DNA from 2 places in the Oceanobacillus sp. FSL K6-2867 genome. Region 2 is predicted to be linked to the other one. Evidence: predicted binding sites of a transcription regulator. Region 2 holds the regulator's gene; the other holds the start of a gene.
What was found. The regulator LexA, encoded in region 2, represses DNA repair genes until DNA is damaged. The targets are predictions, from matches to a motif close to CGAACATATGTTCG.
Positions count from the first base shown of each region.

Region 1: uvrB (excinuclease ABC subunit UvrB) is a predicted target of LexA. The motif match lies at 4,869-4,882, and genes of this name have one in related genera.

Region 1 is NZ_CP150144.1:3,615,257-3,626,651, reverse strand. It holds gene uvrA (excinuclease ABC subunit UvrA) at 1-2,811, opposite strand, end outside; gene uvrB (excinuclease ABC subunit UvrB) at 2,819-4,801, opposite strand; gene NSQ77_RS17465 (PDZ domain-containing protein) at 5,037-6,233, opposite strand; gene NSQ77_RS17460 (S41 family peptidase) at 6,426-7,898, opposite strand; gene NSQ77_RS17455 (peptidoglycan DD-metalloendopeptidase family protein) at 8,080-9,516, opposite strand; gene ftsX (permease-like cell division protein FtsX) at 9,762-10,655, opposite strand; gene ftsE (cell division ATP-binding protein FtsE) at 10,645-11,331, opposite strand.
Region 2 is NZ_CP150144.1:4,088,874-4,100,268, forward strand. It holds gene NSQ77_RS19770 (methionine gamma-lyase family protein) at 1-956, shown strand, start outside; gene NSQ77_RS19775 (MerR family transcriptional regulator) at 1,097-1,459, shown strand; gene glnA (type I glutamate--ammonia ligase) at 1,638-2,975, shown strand; gene NSQ77_RS19785 (LysM peptidoglycan-binding domain-containing protein) at 3,800-3,925, shown strand; gene NSQ77_RS19790 (hypothetical protein) at 4,389-4,682, opposite strand; gene NSQ77_RS19795 (transposase) at 4,833-5,396, shown strand; gene NSQ77_RS19800 (IS3 family transposase) at 5,360-5,647, shown strand; gene NSQ77_RS19805 (IS3 family transposase) at 5,862-6,221, shown strand; gene NSQ77_RS19810 (hypothetical protein) at 6,583-6,726, opposite strand; gene NSQ77_RS19815 (DUF1259 domain-containing protein) at 6,983-7,399, opposite strand; gene NSQ77_RS19820 (hypothetical protein) at 7,578-7,724, shown strand; gene NSQ77_RS19825 (VOC family protein) at 7,877-8,230, shown strand; gene NSQ77_RS19830 (hypothetical protein) at 8,493-8,954, shown strand; gene lexA (transcriptional repressor LexA) at 9,865-10,488, opposite strand; gene NSQ77_RS19840 (recombinase family protein) at 10,770-11,395, shown strand, end outside.

The sequences.
Region 1 (11,395 bases), 470 kb from region 2:
CTTTAAATATTTTCCTGTATACGATACGTCTGCTTTTTCGGCAATTTGCTCTGGAGTTCCTGTTGCAATAATCTGTCCTCCACCGGCTCCTCCTTCTGGTCCAAGATCAATAATGTGATCAGCAGTTTTTATGACATCTAAGTTATGCTCGATAATTAAAACCGAATCACCATTTTCGACTAATCTTTGTAAAACAGCCAAAAGTCGCTTAATATCATCAACATGTAAACCTGTTGTTGGTTCATCAAGAATATACAATGATTTACCATTAGATCGTCTATGAAGCTCACTTGCCAACTTAACTCGCTGTGCTTCCCCACCTGATAAAGTTGTTGCAGGCTGTCCTAACGTCACATACCCTAATCCAACATCATAGATGGTTTGCAGCTTCCGTTTAATTTTTGGTATTGGAGCAAAAAATTCTAATGCTTCCTCAATGCGCATATTAAGTACGTCAGCAATACTTTTACCTTTATATTTCACTTCTAAGGTTTCTCGATTATATCGTTGTCCATGACATACCTCACATGGCACATAAACATCCGGCAAGAAATGCATTTCAATCTTAATAATTCCGTCCCCACGGCACGCCTCACAGCGTCCACCTTTTACATTAAAGCTAAAACGGCCTTTCTTATAACCTCGAACCTTTGCTTCATTTGTTTGTGCATAGACGTCCCGAATATCATCGAACACACCCGTATATGTTGCCGGATTTGAACGTGGTGTCCGTCCAATTGGCGATTGATCAATATCGATTACTTTATCGATATGCTCAATTCCTTTTATTTTACGGTGTTTCCCTGGCTTATGCTTTGCTGCTTTATAAAGTGACTTTGATAGTGATTTATAAATAATCTCGTTTACAAGTGTACTTTTCCCCGACCCAGACACCCCTGTTACAACTGTCATTAATCCAATTGGTACACTGGCTGAAACGTTCTTTAGGTTATTTTCGGTTGCTCCAATTACTTCAACCTTCCGTTTATCGGCTTTTCGTCGCTCCATTGGCAGGGGGATGAAGTCTTTTCCAGATAAATACCTGCCAGTTAAAGAATCCGGATTTTTCATAACATTTTCTGGTGTATTACTTGCGACAATCTTACCACCATGTTCCCCAGCTCCTGGTCCAATATCAATCAGCCAATCTGCTGCAAGCATTGTATCCTCATCATGCTCCACGACAATCAAGGTATTATCCATATCACGCATTCTTTGCAATGTTTCAATTAAACGATCATTATCTCGTTGATGCAAACCAATGGATGGTTCGTCCAGGACATAGAGGACCCCAGTTAGTGCTGAGCCAATCTGCGTAGCAAGCCGGATTCGTTGTGCTTCACCACCGGAAAGTGTGCCTGCTGTTCGAGAAAGTGTTAAATAATCTAACCCTACATTATTTAAAAATTCCAGTCTGTTATCAATCTCTTTCAAAATCATTTTAGCAATTTGCTGTTCCTTTTCGGTCAGCTCAAGTTTTTTAAAGAATTTTATCGCTTCTACTATAGAAAATTTAGTAACCTCGCTTACATGTAAACCATTAATCAAAACAGCTAATGCTTCTTGCTTTAATCGGTGTCCCTTACATTTTGGGCAGTTTTTTTGAGCCATGTATTTTTCAAGTGTTTCACGAATAAATTCAGAGGAGGTTTCCTTATAACGGCGTGCTACATTGTTTAAAACCCCTTCAAAAAGAATATCTGTATCTCGAATATTTCCAAACTCATTTTTATAATAAAAATGTATTTTCTCTTTTCCACTGCCATTTAAAATCTTATCCATTTTATCTTCTGGAATATCTTTAACAGGTATATCCATATCAATATCAAAATGGTTACATACACTCCTCAAAAGCTGAGGATAGTACTGGGAACTAATTGGCTCCCATGGTGCAATCGCGGCTTCATTTAAGGTTTTATCCCAATCCGGAATGACTAAATCCAGATCGACCTCTAATTTTGTTCCTAATCCATCACAGCTTGTACATGCACCAAACGGACTGTTAAAAGAGAACAAACGAGGCTCTAACTCCCCAATGGAAAAGCCACAGATCGGGCATGCATGGAGCTCACTGAAAACAAGTTCTTCCCCATCAATAATATCAACAATGATTCTTCCTTCACCTAATCGAAGTGCAGCTTCAATGGAATCACTTAATCGCCCAGTGATGCCTTCTTTTACAACAACACGATCAATGACGACCTCAATCGTATGCTTTTTGTTTTTTTCCAGTTTGATTTCGTCTGTTACTTCCCGCATCTCTTTATCGACGCGAATGCGAACATAACCTTCCTGCTTAAGCTTTTCTAATACTTTTACATGCTCTCCTTTTCGACCGGAAACGACTGGAGCTAAAATCTGCATCTTCGTTCGCTCTGGATATTCTAAAATGCGATCGACCATCTGCTGGACGGTTTGTGAACTAATTTCAATCCCATGCTTTGGACAGGTAGGCCTTCCAATTCTTGCATATAATAAACGCAGATAATCATATATCTCTGTGACTGTCCCTACGGTTGATCTTGGATTGTTGCTCGTTGTCTTCTGATCAATGGAAATTGCCGGTGACAGTCCTTCTATGGAATCCACATCGGGTTTATCCATCTGACCAAGAAACTGTCTGGCATATGCAGAAAGTGATTCAACATACCGCCTCTGACCTTCTGCATAAATCGTATCAAATGCTAAAGATGACTTTCCCGAACCAGATAAGCCCGTTAAGACAACAAGTTTATTTTTCGGAATTTCAATATTAACGTTTTTTAAATTATGTGCACGTGCACCTTGTATTTTAATTGTTTTATTAAGCATGAAATGCTCATCCTTCCGCTTTAAGTTCAAAGATCACATCACGAAGCTCTGCTGCTTTTTCGAAATCGAGTGCTTTGGCAGCTTCTCTCATTTCTTTTTCCATTTGCTCGAGCACCTTCGTTTTTTCTTTCTTCGTTAGTTTCGTTAAGCCTTTTGTCGTTGATTCATATTTCTCCTGATCTTCTGCAGCAATCGTCGCTTTAATAACATCACGAACTTCTTTACGAATCGTTTTAGGTACGATATTATGCTCCTTGTTGTATGCCATTTGAATACTGCGTCTTCGATTCGTTTCGTCAATTGCCACTTGCATCGAATTTGTAATCTTGTCGCCATACATAATAACTTGACCATTTTCATTACGCGCAGCTCTCCCCATCGTTTGGATTAAGGAACGTTCTGATCGCAAGAAGCCTTCTTTGTCAGCATCCAGGATTGCTACAAGTGAAACCTCTGGGATATCCAAACCTTCACGCAATAAATTGATACCAACAAGCACATCATATTTACCTACACGAAGATCACGAATAACCTCAATTCGTTCAAGTGTCTTAATCTCTGAATGTAAGTATGCCACTTTTATTCCAATTTCTTTCAGATAATCGGTAAGATCCTCCGACATTTTCTTAGTCAGTGTCGTAACGAGCACACGTTCATTCCGCTCTGTGCGTTTGTTAATTTCCTCTATTAAATCATCGATCTGACCTTCAATTGGCCGTACTTCAATTTCCGGATCAAGTAATCCAGTCGGTCGAATAATTTGTTCGGTCATCACAGGATTATGCTCCAATTCATATGGACCAGGTGTAGCAGATACATAAACAAGCTGTTTTGTTTTCCCTTCAAATTCTTCAAATTTCAGTGGACGGTTATCCAATGCTGATGGGAGCCTGAATCCATGATCAACAAGTACTTGTTTTCTTGCTTGGTCCCCATTATACATTCCTCGTATTTGGGGTAGCGTTACATGTGACTCATCGATAATAACAAGAAAGTCTTTCGGAAAGAAATCAATCAATGTATATGGTGTTGCACCTGCTTCTCGCAATGTTAAATGCCGGGAGTAATTTTCAATTCCGGAACAGAATCCCATCTCCCGCATCATTTCTAAATCATAATTTGTTCGTTGCTCTAAACGCTGTGCTTCAAGCAGCTTATTATTGTTTCGCAACTCTTTTAGACGGTCTTCTAATTCTTTTTCAATATTTTTAATCGCAACCTTCATTTTTTCCTCACCAGTAACGAAGTGGGAAGCCGGGAAAATTGCTACATGTTCTCGATCACCTATAATTTCACCAGTGAGTGCATCAACCTCACGGATCCGATCAATTTCATCTCCGAAAAATTCTACACGAATACAATGCTCTTCTCTGGAAGCAGGAATGATTTCAACAGAATCCCCTCGCACCCGGAAGGTTCCACGTTGAAAATCAATATCGTTACGCGCATATTGAATATCTACTAAATTGCGGAGCAGCTGGTCACGATCCTTCTCCATTCCCATTCGCAATGAAAGCACCTGGTTACGGTATTCTTCTGGATTACCCAGACCATATATACAAGACACGCTAGCAACAATCAGCACATCATTTCTTTCAAAAAGTGCAGAGGTTGCAGAGTGACGTAATTTATCAATTTCATCATTAATACTTGCATCTTTTTCAATGAATGTATCTGTTGAAGGCACATACGCTTCAGGCTGATAATAGTCATAATAGCTAACAAAATACTCAACCGCATTATTTGGAAAAAACTCTTTAAATTCACTGTACAATTGTCCAGCTAACGTTTTATTATGTGCAATTACAAGAGTCGGTCGATTAATCTCCTTGATAACATTCGACATCGTAAATGTTTTTCCAGTTCCTGTCGCACCTAGCAGTGTTTGATGTCGCTGCCCTGCCAGAACCTTTTCCGTTATCTCTTTAATTGCAGTTGGCTGATCTCCTGCTGGCTTATAGCTCGATACAAGTTCAAATTTTCCATCCACAGCTATTTCCTCCGATCCGTTCTATACCTAACTCTATCATACCTAATTATATATTTTAACACAAAAACGAACAAGTATTCGACTTTTGGTTTTTTTCATATATAGTATACTACCCGTTCATTGACCTAGAAAATCATTTGCACCAAGGGACTCGTATCAGTCCATTAATTTAGTCAGTGAAAAGCTAGAGAAAAAGTGTGAGATGTTTCATTGCGAACATCTCACACTTTTATAATTAAGAGCTCTTTTTAGACTTCTTTTGTCTATATGGAGCTGCAGCAAATAATAAACCAAGTTCATGGTGGTCGCCTTCATAAAATGCACCTTGAACAAAACGATTTTCTCCTTGATCATCAAGTATTTCCAGTTTAAAGAATGCCCCGGTTGATTGTAAAGCTTTATAGAATTGTTCCTCGGTTGCAACCCTCTTACCATTAACTTTTCTAATGGTTTCACCGATGAAAATATCTAATCGAGCTGCAGGAGTTCCTGGTATTATTCCAACAATGGTTAAACCATTTTGCAATTGCCCAAAAAACGGACGTCTTAATCGATCTCCAACACGGTATTTATAGTTCAGAAATTCCTTTCCTATTATCGCCAGAATCACCGCAACAATTGATAGGGGAGGAACAAATATACTTGCTGCAGCAATGAGTAAAATTCCAACTCCTAATAAAGCATTGAACTTCGATATTTTATGGACTGCATGTACTGGAAAGTGGCCCTTTGCCAAGTAATCGAAACCGATAAGAAAAGGAATCAAAATCAAACTATAGGTTTCTTCACCAATCGAAAAGTATGGCCACCATGGCGCAAACGGTGTAATCAATCCATTTGGTATAAACGCAAAAAACGGAATCAGGCTTAATTTCTTAATCCGATGCTGCCCCACCCAAGCTCCACGATCACTTAATGTAATGCTTGGAAATGTTTCATTACGCTGTACATTGCGTATTAATATCGATTCTACTAAAATCATGATTCCCAAAAGCAATGTAATACTTGTAAAGTTGGTACTAGAAAAAAGTCCCCTATTTGAAATAACTGTTTGATTTTCTACTACTAAAGGAAAAATAAACAGGATTAAAAAAGTCAGTCCAATCGTATAGCTGGGTGATAGCAATGAAAAACGCATTGTAATTGATAAAATTATTGTGACAATCGCTAGCAGTATCACTATCTCATTACTAAACACCATACCCGCACCTATTGTAATAACAGATATTGCAAATCCACAGATGAGTGATGTTCGTAATGTATTTCTCCACTCTGCAAACACATCAAATATTTTAACTCCGTAGTTCATTCTTTCTTGTTTAATTCGTGTATGCCCTGCAATAAAGAGCAATAAAATAGTCCAGTATACCACTGGGTTGATAAAAAACTTTCCGATTCCCTTTAATAACTCGATCAGCCATGCTTCTGCCACATCTGTTCACCTTCTTCTATGTATTGCCTTTCTTTACTTATTCGATAAATAACAACCAATCTCCTGCTTTACTTTTTAATTGAAAACGCAGCCTGAGCAGCAAACTACACGCTCAATCTTGCTGCTTATACAATACCCTATCTTTAATAGGAAAGTCCACGAGTGTCACTCGTGGACTTTCCATGCATTGTATTAATATAATGCTTTCAACGCCTCTTCCATTTGGTTATCGTCATCACGGTCTCTAATTTTTTCAATAACCTGTGCTTCAATTAACCCGGCTGTATCTTGATCAACTTCACCAGTTGTCTTTAAATCATTATCAGACTGAAATGAGAATACAGCTTCTTCTGTTTCTTCACTAAAATATCCATCTGTTCGTTCAGTATCATAACCTAATCCAGATAACATCACTTGCAGATTGGCAATTGTTTCATCGGTTTGGTCGAACTTCAAGGCTTTATCTTCTATTTGCACTGGATGTGTATAATAATATTCAGGTTGTTTTACCTCTATTGTTGGCTCAACTCCTTTTTCATTAATCCACTCTCCATTTGGTGATAACCACTTAAATGTCGTTAATTTAATCGAGCTTCCATCTCCTAATGGCACTGCCTGCTGAACAGTTCCTTTTCCATAACTCGTTTCTCCAACGACATCGTAATTTAATTCTTTTAATGCAACAGCTAATATTTCAGAAGCTGACGCACTGCCCTCATTTATCAAAATACTTATTGGATAATCCCTTTTCTCCGTTAATTGGGAATGGTAAGCCTCACGTTCTCCATCACCGTTTTCAATTTGAATATAAGGAATTTCTTTTGGAACAAATAATGAAAGTATATCCTCTGCTACATCGAGAAGCCCGCCTGGATTTCCTCTAACATCTATAACCAGACCTTCTATACCTTCCTTCTCCAAAGCTGTTAATTGTTCTTCAAATTCTTTAGCAGTATTCTCCGAGAAATTCGTTACTTCAATAACCCCAGTTAATTTTCCATCTACCATTTCTGTACTGCTATATACGGTTTCAACTGGTATTTCATCACGAATAATCGTAACCTGGAATGGATCGGAAACACCAGCACGCTGAATTTCCAATACAACCTCAGATCCCTTTTCTCCGCGAATCTTAGCAACTGCTTCATTCAAATTTAAACCTTCTAGACTTTCTCCATCTACTGTTAATACTTGATCATTCGGTCGCAATCCTACCTTTTCAGCAGGTGAATCCTTAATTGGTGCTACAATGGTAACAAGTCCGTTTACCATGCTCACTTCGGCACCAATCCCTTCAAAGGAAGATTCGATTTGATCGGTAAATTGATTTACTGTTTCAACATCCATATAAGACGTATGCGGATCTTCTAAGGTGGAAAGCATTCCTTCAATCGCACCTTCAATTAACTGCGTATCTTCCACTTCTTCCAGGTAGTTTTGTTTGATTAACGAATAGGCCTGGTTAATTTTACTTAAATCAGCCGAAGAATCTGGTGCTTCTTTATCCTTATCTGCAGAATCATTGTTGCTTGTAATTTGATTTGCACCTTGCTCCGTTCCTGAATCGCTTGATTGCGCAAATTCAACACCTGCATATGCACCCGCAAATCCAAGAATTAAGGCAGCGACGAAAATCAATGCAATTTGGGACTTTTTCAATTTCATATTTCCACCTCTAATTTTAAATTGATGCTGTATATTAGTATATGGATGTACCGAAAGATATACGAATAGTATTAGCATAACATTTTATTTTGTGATTGACTATGGATTTAATCTCCTTCCCTGTAGGCAATTAATCTAGTGATAATAAAAAAGTATACCGAATTGGTATACTTTTTTAAAACTAATTAATGTAATTCAATGGGTTAGCTGGATTTTTGTATCCACCTGGGTGTACTTCAAAGTGAAGATGCACGCCAGTAGATGAACCAGTTGTTCCCATCACACCAATCTGTTGTCCTTGGCTTACCGTTTGTCCTGAGGAAACAGAGATGCTGCTTAAGTGTGCATACAATGTTGTATATGTTTGACCATTAATAACATGTGTAATCATAACTGTGTTACCATAACCACCTAATGTGCCAGCAGTTGAAACAACACCATCTGCAGCAGCTACAATCCGACCATCAGCTGCACTTCTTTTCCCAAAGTCAGTACCGTTATGCGGCTTTACAACATTATGAATCGGATGCATTCGATTTGGGTTGAAGTGTGATGTTACCGGACCACTTGTCGGCTTGATGAACGTTCCATTTCCACTAGGTGCTGGCGTGGAAGCAACTGTTCCGGTATCATCTGATGAGCTTGAATTACTTTCGGAACTCTTGTCTTTAGCCGCCTGCTCTTGCGCTGCCTTTTGGCGAGCTGCTTCCTCTTTAGCAAGTTGTTCTAATTTTCCTTTTTCTTGTTCATACTGTTGTTTTGCTAGTGTAATAGCTTTTTGTTGATCGTTTAGCACTCGCTGTTCATCTTCAATGCTCATCTTATATTCTTCCAAATCCTGATGCTCTTCTTCGAGCTGTGCCATCAATGTTTCTTTTTCTTGCATTTGATCTTTTAATTGATTTTCTAAAGCTAGAAGCTCGTCTTTTTGACTTTCAAGTGAGTTTTTCTTTTCTTCAACTGCTACTTTCTTTACTTCTACTTCTTCTTTATTTGCTTCTACTTCTTTTTTATTTGCCTGAAGTTCTTTCTTGTCAGCTGCCTGTGCTTCCATAATCGTTTTATCAGAATCCATGATTGTGTTTACTGCTGATGATCTACTAATAAAATCTCCGAAACTACTTGCACCAAAAATAACCTCTATATATTTCATATCGCCACCATTTTGCTGAATGGTACGAAGACGCTGCTTTAATAATGCATCCCTTTTTTCAATTCGATCTTCTAATATTTCAATTTCTTCTTTTAAAGCTGCAATTCGATCAGTCAGCTCATTAATTTTATTTGACAAGGTTTCAATTTCATTATTGGTTTCCGTTATCTCATTTTCTTTTTGATTAATATCATTTTGTGTAGTAGATAACTCCTCATCGATTGAATTAATTTCTTGCTCGACATTGTTTTGATCTGATTTGTTCTTATTTAGTTTTTCTTCCGTATCTTTTCTGTTGCCTTCCAGATTGCTTTTTTCCTCATTCAATCCAGACTGTTCTTCTTCCAAATCATTAATCTTCTTCTCTATATCACCAATCGATTCTGCAGAGACATGCAACCCACTAATTGGTATTGCCATAAATGCTAAAGCTGTGATAAGTATACTAGATACTGCTTTTTTCACTCTATTTCCCCTCTTCACCTAATATATTGCAAGTGCCTTCTTGCTTTTCTGTTCACTCTAGTTGTCTAGGTATCCTATGACTTCCCAGGTAACAATTAAAATAGTTTAAGCTTCCAAACAAACTTTATGCTCTAAGAAAGCTTGTCCAAGAAGCTTATATGCTGTATGACCTGTTATGTAAAAACTCAGACCAGCTTTAGAAAATTGTTTTTCTTAAGCTGGTTCGAGCATATCTGCATTATCTGTTAGACCTTAAGGAATTTACGTACACTCATAACGCTTCCCCATATACCAATTACTGCACCTATAGCAAGTATCATTAGTGATAACTGCCATGCAAATGGGCTAAATGGCAACATTTCAACGAAGCTAAATGTAATTCGGTCATTAAAGTTTGTGTATAAGTAATAGTAGCCACCTAAAATTACTGCAATCGGTACGATAGATCCTAATATTCCAAGCAGCAGTCCTTCAATAAAGAATGGCCAGCGAATAAAACCATTAGTTGCTCCTACAAGCTTCTGAATGCTAATTTCTGTACTTCGTGCCATAATTGTAATTTTTATCGTGTTCGAAATTAAGAAAATTGCCGTGAATACAAGCGCAACCACTAAAACAAGTCCAATCGTTCTTGCATAGTTATTAAACTCAAATAATTGATCTACAACATCTCGTCCATAATTTACTTGATCAACGTGATCGAACGCAGCAATTTCTGAAGCAATGCGTTCTGTATCCTCCGGAACTAGCGCTCTTACGATATAAACATGGTTCAGCGGGTTATCCTGTTCAAATAAATGCCAAGCTTCCCCTTCTTCTCCCATACTTTGAATCAGTTTTTCCAGTTCATCATCGTTGGAAGAAAATGATACAGAATCAATTCCTTCAATCTGTTCAATTGCTTCACCAAGTTCAACAATGTCATCCTCTGTCGCTGTAAGGTCTATCATCGTATTAATCTGTACATCGTCTTCAATACTCTTCGCCATCTCATTCAAATTAAGTACTAATGCTAAGAAAACTGCCACTAAAATTAATGTTGTTGTAACGGCGCCAACAGAAGCAATTGTCATCCAGCCATTACGAAAAATATTTTTAAATCCTTCACGCACATGTCGCATTAAAGTTCTAAATCTCATAGCCGTATTCTCCTCTTTGCTCATCTCTAACGATCATACCGCCTTCAATGGCAATTACTCGTTTTTTAATTGTGTTAACAATTTCCTTGCTGTGAGTGGCCATGATAATTGTAGTACCTCTAGCATTAATTTCTTCAAAAGTTTTCATTATTTCCCATGATGTATCGGGATCCAGATTTCCAGTTGGCTCATCCGCAATCACAATCTGAGGATGGTTGACAATCGCACGTGCAATAGAAACACGCTGCTGCTCTCCACCCGATAATTCACTTGGAAGGGAACGTACTTTATTTTTTAATCCTACTACTTCTAATACATCCATTACTTGCTTGCGAATACTTTTTGGTGATTCTTCGATTACTTCAAGCGCAAATGCAACATTTTCATATACTGACATTTTGGGAAGCAGCTTAAAATCTTGGAATACGACACCAATATTTCGTCGTAAAAAAGGAACTTTTCGCTCTTTAATATCACCTAAATCTGTATCTGCGATAATAATTGAACCACTGGTTGGTCTTTCTTCTCTGTATATTAATTTAATAAATGTCGATTTTCCTGCACCACTGGGACCAACAATATATACAAATTCACCTTGCTCTATATCAACGTTGATACCATTTAATGCGGTGACACCATTGTCATAAGTCTTATATACATCTTTCATTAATATCATCTAAATATCACCTTTTTGTTTTTAGTTGTTGTTCCTGGCTGTCAAATCTTGTAATCAAATATAA
Region 2 (11,395 bases):
CAAATGATGAATTAGTTTATATAACTGGAAAACCATACGATACATTAGAAGAAGTGATTGGTAAGCGAGGAAATAATGCGGGTTCATTAATAGAATTCCATATTAATTATAATGAAGTTTCCCTAACAGAAAATGGTTCAATCGATTATGTAAAAGTAAAAGAATCAATTAACGAAAAAACAAAGGTTATCGGAATACAACGGTCAAAGGGGTATGATGAAAGGCCATCTTTTACAGTGGACGAAATTGGTGACATGGTTCGCTTTATAAAAGAAATCAATGAGAACATAATTATTTTTGTTGATAATTGCTATGGTGAATTTGTGGAAGATAAAGAACCGCTTCAGGTAGGGGCGGACATCATGGCTGGTTCATTAATAAAAAATCCGGGCGGCGGGATCGTGCGAGCTGGAGGGTATATTGTTGGACGAGCTGATTTAATTCATCAATGTGCGAATCGATTAACAGCTCCTGGTCTTGGTAAAGAAACTGGTGCAACGATGAATATGCTTCAGGAAATGTACCAAGGTTTCTTCCTTGCTCCGCATATCGTTGGGGAAGCGTTAAAGGGAGCGGTGTTAACCGCGCGTTTTTTGGACCTAGCAGGATTTCAAACATCACCAGGCTATGAAGATAAACGAACAGATTTAATTCAGTCAGTTACATTCAAAGATGCAAGTCAAATGATAGCCTTTTGTCAAGCAATCCAGCAACATTCACCAGTAAATTCCTTTGTTACGCCATATCCCAGTGAAATGCCTGGATATGAGGATCAAGTCATTATGGCGGCTGGTACATTTATACAAGGTGCGAGCATTGAGTTGTCAGCGGATGGACCGATTCGAGAGCCGTTTACAGCATTTGTTCAAGGTGGACTAACCTATTCTCACGTGAAAATTGCCTTAAAAGAATCTGTAAAAGTATTACACCAAAAAGGTTTTTTATCTGCAGAATAGGGAAGAAAAGAGTGTGAAAGGTTGTTTTTAAGCTTTTGTTAGGTTTCCTCACATTTGTTTGACATGGTATCTTACATAATTTATACTGGTTTCATAAAAGCTTAGGGGGTTATCTTGTGAATGATCAAGATCGTCGTTCGATGCCCTTGTTCTCAATTGGAATTGTTATGAAACTAACGGAACTAACAGCGAGACAAATCAGATATTATGAAGAGAATCGTTTAATCGCTCCAGAACGAACCTCTGGTAATCAGCGTTTGTTTTCCTTCAATGATGTTGATAAACTTTTAGAAATTAAAAATCTTCTTGATAGAGGATTGAATTTAGCAGGGATAAAACTTTTGCTTGATGGAGAGGTAATCGTAGAAGATAGGATTGAGAAGAAATCGGATATATCTGATAAAGAACTTCGAAAAATATTAAAAAATGAATTAAATGAAGTTGGCAGACTAGGAAGAACAAGTTTACGACAAGGCGAGCTTTCAAGATTTTTTCGCAGTTAAGTTTATATAACAATTTACCCAACTGTATAGATGCAGCTAAGCCATTCATCAAGAAGCATACATTTCATTCCAATGTATAAGCTTCACTGGAACAGGTGCTAAGTATGTATGGGAAGCATTTTGCAAAAGCTTCCCAAATGCATACTTACAATATATTTTTTTAGGAGGAGATATGATAATGGGAGAAAGGTTTACGAAGGAATCCATCAAAAAGCAAATCAAAGAGGAAAATGTTAAGTTTATTCGTTTGCAATTTACGGATATGCTTGGAACAATCAAAAACGTGGAAATTCCATTAAGTCAACTAGATAAAGCTTTAGATAATAAGATGATGTTTGATGGCTCTTCAATTGAAGGATTTGTACGGATTGAAGAATCGGATATGCGATTACATCCGGATCTAGACACGTTTGTAGTTTTCCCGTGGACATCAGAAAAAGGAAAAGTTGCACGTTTTATCTGTGATATTTATAACCCGGATGGCACACCATTTTCTGGATGCCCTAGATACAATCTGAAACGTAATTTAAAGAAAATGGAAGAGCTGGGATTCACTGCGTTTAATATTGGGACTGAACCTGAATTCTTTTTATTCAAACTGGATGAAAATGGTGACCCTACACTTGAATTAAATGACCATGGTGGATATTTTGATTTAGCACCTACAGACTTGGGGGAAAACTGTCGCAGAGATATTGTTCTCGAACTGGAAGAAATGGGCTTTGAAATTGAAGCTTCACACCACGAGGTTGCTCCAGGACAGCATGAAATTGATTTTAAATACTCTGATGCCATCAAACATGCTGACGATATTCAAACCTTTAAATTGGTTGTTAAAACCATTGCAAGAAAGCATAACCTGCATGCTACATTTATGCCAAAACCACTTTTCGGGGTAAATGGTTCAGGAATGCATGTGAATATGTCCTTATTCTCTGGTAAAGAGAATTCGTTCTTCGATAAAAATGGTGATATGGAATTAAGTGGCACAGCATTTCATTTCCTTGCTGGCATCTTAGAGCATGCTACGAATTTTACTGCCATTACCAATCCAACTGTAAATTCATATAAACGATTAGTGCCTGGCTACGAAGCACCTTGTTATGTTGCTTGGTCTGGTTCAAACCGAAGTCCATTAATTCGAATCCCGACATCTAGAGGTTTAAGCACTCGTATTGAAGTTCGAAGTGTTGATCCATCTGCAAATCCATATATGGCGCTTTCTGTATTGTTGGCAGCCGGATTAAATGGTATTAAGAATGAAATGGAGCCGCCAGTATCGATTGACCGTAATATTTATGTTATGGATAAAGCTGAGCGCGAAGCAAATGGAATCAAAGATTTGCCTGCGACATTAATGGATGCTTTGAGTGAATTAAAGAAAGATGATGTACTTGTAGAGGCGCTAGGTGAGCATTTATTTGAACATTTTATTGAAGCGAAGGAAATCGAATGGGATATGTTTAGAACAACTGTTCACCCTTGGGAAAGAGAGCAGTATTTAACAAATTATTAAGCGTGTTTATTTGGTGAGTGCGGTTAAATATTTAATGAAGCTCAATGCTTGATGTTTGGCATGTACCCACGAAATAATCACCCAATAAATGATTGAAACGAATTGAAAATTCTTGGGGTTTACGCTTGGGGCACGGATCATAAATAGAAAACGTAAAACACCTGTGCTCCAGATATGCCCCAAATTTTTTCATTTTAGTATTTTATTCATGTATTCATCGTATTGGATATTGAATTATAAATTTTAAAAGCACAGATTTTATCAATCAAGGAAAGTAATAATACTAATCTCTTTACAGTTATATTTTATACCGCAATGCTCGCTTATCTATTTCAATTATCCATAACAGTTCTACCTAAATAACCTTTCTTGTCTATGGCATTTACTGTTCTTTTAATTTGTCTTGGAGAATACGGATATTATTTAGATAAAGGAAAAATACTAAATACTGCTAAGCTAGATTCATTAATTATAAGCTTAATAGATATCTTAGTGGATCAAAAAAAGGCATCTTAACAGGTGTCTTTTTTTATGCAGAAAAATATAGTTAGGGGGTCGAGCATGCCAGACAATAAGGAAGAGTGGAAATGGAAAAGTTCATGACGATCCTTATGGAAGTTAAGGTTTCGCTTGCTGATCACAATGGCAAATTAGATAGCTTGTTGGATATGAAAGAATGAAACGTAAGAGATTGCTAAAGGTGCTGAAAATCGATCTAAGGAAAATGAGAAGGATATTGATAGCATGAAAATGAATATCGATTCTAAGTCCAGCAAAGATGATGTGTTTTAATTTTCAGTTGTGTAGGAGCTGTATACCACACAGTGAAATCTGGGGAGACGTTGTGGGGTATTGCACAGCAGTATAATACTACTGTTAATACTATCAAGTGCCTTAATGGATTGACTGGCGACGTAATTAAGCCGGGACAAAGGCTAAGAGTTAAGTAAAAATGCCCTCACATACATAAGGGCGCTTAAGGGAAAAGGGAGGCTTTAAAGCCTTCGCATTAAGTATTATTTACTGTTAAATTCAATTTATACTATCTTTTAATATTAATGTTTACCTATTTTTTTCTAGCTGTACAGAAAAACAGGCCTCCACTTAACAGGCCTCCACTTAATTGTGGGGGTATATCTTTCAATGGATAACACTTTATAAGTCATACCCTCAAATTAAATTATCTCTTTGAATCTTTTTTTTATTACTTTTCTTACGAGTTTTATCACAATCAATTTGTTAAGTCTTTTATGAACTTGCCAATAAACATTTTCATTGCATTTCATTTGTTCAATTGATCTAAGTTACGTTTCAAGTAAATTAATCTATTATTCTCTCTCTAACAGCAATTAGTAATTTTTTTAAATATAAAAATGTGTTTTCTACTATTAACTTTGTCCACCCCTTTAATTCTTAGTTGCATAATTTATAATGAAGGAGGTAGAAGTTATGAGCTGTTTTGATCCATGTAAAAAGAAGCATGTCTGTTTCGATCCATGTAAAAAGAAGTATGTCTGTTTCGATCCATGTAAAGAGAAGCATGACTTTTTTAATCCATGTAAAGAGAAGCATGACTTTTTTAATCCATGTAAAAAGAAGCATGACTTTTTTAATCCATGTAAAAAGAAGCATGACTTTTTTGATCCATGTAAAGAGAAGCATGATTTTTTCGATCCATGTAAAGAGAAGCATGATGATTGGTGTCATTGCCACCACCACTTTAATAATTGTAAGAAGAAATTCTGTCATTGTTGTAACAGATATTACTAATAAGAACTTTTATAAAAAAATAAGCCTCCACTTAAGGTACCGCCCCCCGAAAGTTAGAGTAGAAATCTAATTTTCGGGGGTGTTTTTATGGTCAAATATAATGAAGAATTTAAAATAAAGCTTGTCACCGAGTATTTGTATGGTCATCTTGGATATAAATCGTTGGCGAAAAAATATAATATGCCCAGTAGTACCCCATTAAAAAATTGGGTGAGGTCTTATAAAGTACAGGGCATGGAAGGGTTAAAACGAAGAAAGACGAAGAAGGAGTATTCTGTTCAATTTAAATTAGATGCTGTACAATTTATGTTGGAGACAGGTGCTTCTTATCAAGAAACTGCTGTTCAATTTCATTTGAACAACCCTTCCTTAATTGTGCGCTGGTTGAAAGCATGTCGCGAACAAGGAATAGAAGGCCTGAAAACAAAACCAAAGGGGCGACCTTCTATGTCTAAGAAAACCAGTAAGCAAAAGGAAAAAGAAGAAAAGAAGTTAACACGTGAAGAAGAATTAGAACGTGAGAATGAATTATTGCGACTAGAAAATGCGTACCTAAAAAAGTTGAGAGCTTTTCGGGAGGATCCGAATGCCTTCCACGAAAAGCACAAGCAAAGGTGGCATTCGAACTCAAAGAAGAAGGATTTCGATTAAAAGATATTCTCTATGTCATAGGTATTCCTGAAGCAACCTACCACTACCATGTAAAGAGTTTTGGCAGAGAAGATACGGATACAGAATTAAAAGAACTCATTACACGCCTATTTAAAAAGTTTCATGAACGCTATGGCTATAAACGTATCACGAAAGAATTAAAGAAATTAGGACATCAAATTAATCATAAAAAGGTGTATCGTATTATGCGAGAATTGGGATTGAAATGTATTTATGCGGAAATCCCGTAAATACAATTCCTACAAAGGGAAGGTTGGAAAAGTAGTTAAAAACCGATTATCTCGCCGCTTTTACACACCTATTCCTCTTCAAAAACTAGTAACGGACATTACAGAATTCAAATGTCTTGGTGAAGTGAAGTTATATTTAAATCCGATTCTTGATCTTTATAATTGAGAAATTATTGCGTATGAAATCAAGAAACGTCCAACATTAGATCTTGTCATGGAACCTTTACAAGAGGCAATAGAGATAATAAAGAATCGTGCAACCTATCGTACCACCATTCATTCCAATCAGGGAAGGCATTACCAGCACAACCAATGGGTGAGGACATTAAAAGAAAATAAATTATTCCAAAGCATGTCACGTAAAGCAACCTGCGCAGACAACGCTTCTATGGTGAATTTCTTTGGCATTTTAAAACAAGAAATGTATTATGGGGGAGAATTAGTAAGCTATGAAGAATTAAAAAGACGAATTGAAGAGTATATCTACTGGTACAACCAAGAACGTTCAAAAGGAAAATTGGCTGGAATGAGTCCAGTCGAATACCGAACTCAATCCAGCCAATCAGCTGCATAATAAAACTCTAACTTTTAGGGGTAACCACCTAATTGTGGGGGCTGTTTTTATTCTGAATTGAAATCTTCATTTATTGAGTAAGATAAAATATCTTCTTCTTTATTCCAATCAAGGAGCACTTCAACAGATTCTCCTCTGCTACTAGTTACCAAAAAGCTTGGATAACCATGTTCACCGTTCACCTGCATTTTTCACTTGTTCGTTTAATTTATCGGTAACACCCTCATGTAATAATAAATTAAGACTTTCTATTACTTGGTCACGAGTTAAGTTTTTCATTGATTATCTCCTACTTTTTGTTTATAGGATATTCAAAATGATAAGTTTTTATTCGCACGCCTAGCCCTAAATAATTGTGGGTTTATTTAAATAGTTTATTAATCATCTTGTTAGCAGATTCGCTCTTTACTTTCTTGTTGATTTCTTGCTTTAATTTGTCCTTTTTTTGTGCATCCATATCTTTCCATGCCTTAGCACCTTTTTTAGCAATAGATTTAAAATCCATATTGTACTCACCTCAAAAATATTATACCTTAAAATATGGCAAAATAATAAAAAGATTATTAAATTCCTATATATCAAGGTTTTCTAATACATTCCATCGTCTATCTTTACAATCAAACGGTCCTGCTTTATCACCTGTATAATATCGCTCCATAACCTCGCCAGTCATTTGCTTTATTTTTAGCGAATCAAGTATCTAGGCTAGGGTTGACAGAAAAAAGCCATTGTGTTCATTATATGTCACAATGGCTCAATTTTTAAAATAGACCAGCTTCTTTTGCGGCTGCAAAACTTTTCTTTGCAAAATCGAATGGATTCATACCAACATTCTCCCAATGCAAGTACATTAACCTAGGTTCTTCAAACAACCAGTGGTTATGAAATGCTGTTACGATAATTCCCCTTCTTTGCAATGCATGAATCATAGGATTCACTTCCTTTTGAAGAATAACAGTTTCTCCTAAATTTAAACCATTATCTTCAAAGGATAACATGAAAGGAAGGGCTAGTGGAGAACGCGTGCGACGACCTAAGATAGATGCTCTAATATCGTCACGAAGCCGCATCACTACACAAACAGGTTCCGATTGTATTACTTCACCACCGATAATATCTGCAAGTCTTTGACAAGTTGATCTCGGTTTGTTTTCATTATCCTTGACTCTTCTATACACTTAAACACCACCATCTTTTTTTCCTTCTCATTAAATAGTGTATTCGTAGAGGTTAGATAGGTATGGACAGCTCATCTAAAACAAATACCCTTTTTTGTTATAACTGCATTAGCCCACAATTATTAATTGACGGTATATGTAGTGATTTTGTTAGACGGTGGTAGGGGGGAAGATAATATTGATTTTTGAAATGGCGATTCAATTCCGTGTAAAAGATATTAAGGAGGGTCAAAAATGGTATCAATCCTTTACAGACCCTTGGGGAAATCATTTGGGTTTCTTCGAATATTTGGATAAAACAAAGGAAGATGAAGTACACTCTTAGTTAATATGAAATAATTAAATTATCATTTTGTTAGCTGCTGCTTTAATAAAACAATGAGATCGTCACAATGGCGTTCATTTTATGCTAAAGAAGCAGGATTTTATATTAAATATATGGAAATATTTAATAGACTCATTTAAAGGGGTGTTTTTATGTATAATCCAATTTTAAAACAAATCGGAACAGTATTTATCCCAGTAAGCAACATAGAGAAGGCGAGAGATTGGTACTGCGATATTTTAGGACTAAAGACAGATGGAGAAATTCAGTTTGGTCATCTTTACGTTATACCTATGGAAGGCACAGGGATTGTGTTAGACAGCAAGATTTATTCAGAGGATAAAGTATTTAAAACCCCAGCATTCCACTTCAATACAAAAAACATTGAAGAAGCATTTGATTTTATGAGTAATAAAGACGTTGATTTAATTACACAAATCGAACATAATCATTATTTTAATTTCAAAGATCCTGATGGAAATATTTTAATGATATGCAAATGTTAATATTAAGCTAACCGGTGCATTGATACAATAAGGAGACCGTTCATATGGCGGTCCTTTCAATTAACTGACAGGATAGCTAAAATGTTCGGTCTGATCATCTTTTCGGCAATCGGGCTAGATTACTGGAATTAATTGAATATTCCCAATTCGGAAGCTTCGGATTCCTTTATAGAAAATTCCTATTATGACTATTATTAATATTTATTTCACTTGACGTTTATCCGTTGTTAAAATGGAACAAACTAATAAAAGAGGTGTTAAGATGAAAAAATTAAACTTATTGTTGCTGTCCGTATTCTTAATCACTGCCGTGGTAGTATCCGCCTGTGCATCGGGCAACGATAGCGAATCATCAAACGAAGAAAATGAACAGAAATCAGAACAAGCTCCTAAAAATGGAGAGGAAAACAGTTCAGACTCTTTGAATAAAGGGATTGAAAAGGTATTGACTTCCCTTCAGGAATTGAAGAATACCGCTGAAACCTCGCCGGATGACACCGATAATATCAATAGTAAAGGAAAATCCCTTTCAGAAAACTGGGAGCCCATTGAAGAGAAGGTAGAAGAACAAAATCCAGATGCTTATGAAAATATTGAAGAGAGCCTGTATCCGCTCATCGGCGAGGCACAGAAAGAAAAGCCGGATACCAATAAGGTGACAAAGCTGATTGAAGAAACAACTGAAAAGCTCAATCAATTCAAGGGCAAGCTCTCTTCATCGTAATCAGCTATCAACCATGTCGATGAAATGCCACTTACAAGGTATACAAGCTGCTGCCTGGAACAGGACATTTACGCTGAGAGATGGTATTAAAGAATATAATGTGAAACACAGACACTCTTAAACAATAGGGCGCGATTGTTTAATAAAAGTCTATTTTTTTATCTTCAACTCTATGGTGCTTTTGTTAAAGAGCACCATAGTATTTTGATTAACTCCATTTAGGGGTTATTTTTTATGTAAACAAAAACCGCAATAAGTGCGGTTAATAAATTATGCTATGATTGCGTTGTCGCTTTGTTTTAGTACGGCTTTCTTATTATGATGGTTTATGTTAGATGGTGTACTATATAAATAGGAAGAAACACGTTTAAAATGACAGACATCAAAGCTAAGACAGTCAAAAATATTATTCCCCAATTCACGCCCCAGTGATGCCCCAAAACTATTAATATCAGATGTTCTAATTTACGAAGTGGAAAATACTAAAATTCAATGTAATCGAGAACTTGAAAGAGTATGAAATAGAATTATTTTATAGTATAGAATTAGAACAACTGTTCACCCTTGGGAAAGAGAGCAGTATTTAACGAATTATGAAGCGTGTTTATTTGGTGAGTGCGGTTAAATATTTAATGAAGCTCAATGCTTGATGTTTGGCTTGTACCCACGAAATAATCACCAAACTAACAAATGGACACAGCGTCTGTTTTTATAATCTAATCGTTTATTAGGCGAATTATAGGGGTGAACGGTACTTTTTCTATTTTTATAGAACTATTCTGCGTGCTGCTTACAGCAAGTGCGTGCTGTTCATAAAAAAATAGCCCAACACTTTTGTGTTAGGGCTAGACTATTATGCATATGCATGGGATTCGCACCTTTTAGCTGTTGTTGAAGAAAGGTCAATAAATTAATGGATGTTCCGGTACAGGCCTATTACTTTTCCTAAAATTGTAACATTTTGATAAATTAAAGGCTCCATTGTTGCATTTTCTGGCTGCAGACGAATATGACCTTTTTCTTTAAAAAAGCGTTTCACGGTTGCTTCATTATCTTCGGTCATTGCCACAACAATATCACTATTATCTGCCGTGTTTTGCTGCTTTACAATAACCATATCACCATCAAGAATACCGGCCTCTATCATACTTTCTCCATCAATTTCCAGGATAAATAAATTATCATCAGGGCTTGCGGTTGTACTCGGAAGTGGAATGAATTCCTCAATGTTTTCAACGGCAGTAATCGGGATTCCAGCAGTAACCTTACCAATCACTGGTGCATAGCGAACCTCTTCTTTTGGAATATGACTCTCTTCTGATAGATCCATAATTTCAATCGCCCTTGGTTTCGTAGGGTCCCGGCGAATATATCCTTTCGATTCAATTCTTTCGAGATGTCCGTGTACAGTAGAACTGGAGGCAAGACCAACAGCAGCTGCTATTTCCCGTACAGATGGTGGATATCCTTTTTTACTAACTTCATCTTTTATAAAATCAAGAATCATTTGTTGCCTTTTTGAAAGTTTTGTCATCTCTTTTTCACCTCTTACATAGGATTTATTAATGATAGTTTACCATTTTACGTATACATAAGCAAACGTTCGTTCTAAAAATATGTTGACAGGACCATATGTTCGGTAGTATACTTTCGTTAACCGAACAATAGTTCTTAAAAAGGGGGCTATAAATGATGTTTGAAAAAATTTCAAAAACGGATGCTTTTTATTTAGTAGCTTTTGCATTAACATTAGGGTTCTTATACTTTTCTATCATTATTAGCGGGTAAAATATTGCAATAAAGGAGTACGACGCATTGAATGCACTGATATACTGCCGTGTCAGCACAGATAAAAAGACACAAGAGACATCTTTAGCCAGGCAGAAGCAAGAGCTTTACAAGCTTGCAGATAAACATAATTTTACGGTTGCTGATTGTATTGAGGAACAAGAGAGCGGCTATGAAATTGAACGAGAAGGTATATTTAAAATGCTTGATTGTTTTGCTGCAAACAAAGCCAATTGTTTATTAATTCAAGATGAGACAAGACTTGGCAGAGGGAATACGAAGATTGCTCTATTTCATCAGCTAAATAAAATGCAGATCCCTATCTATACTGTGATGCACGATGGGGAATTGGAATTAACAGAGTCAGATTCAATGGTTTTGCAGATTGTAGGAATTGTAGAGGAATATCAGCGCAAAATTCATAATATGAAGATTAAACGCGGGATGAATAAAGCGATTCGGGAAGGGTATAACCCGAGTAAAAACCTTTCTAATTCAAATCATGCGCCAGGCAGAGATCGTATATCTTTTCCTATTGAAGAAGTTGTCCGCCTGCGTCAAAATAACCTCACTTTTGACGAAATTGCAAAAACATTAAATGGCTTGGGATATAACGTTTCAAAAGCAACGGTTCATCGCAGGTATCAGGAATT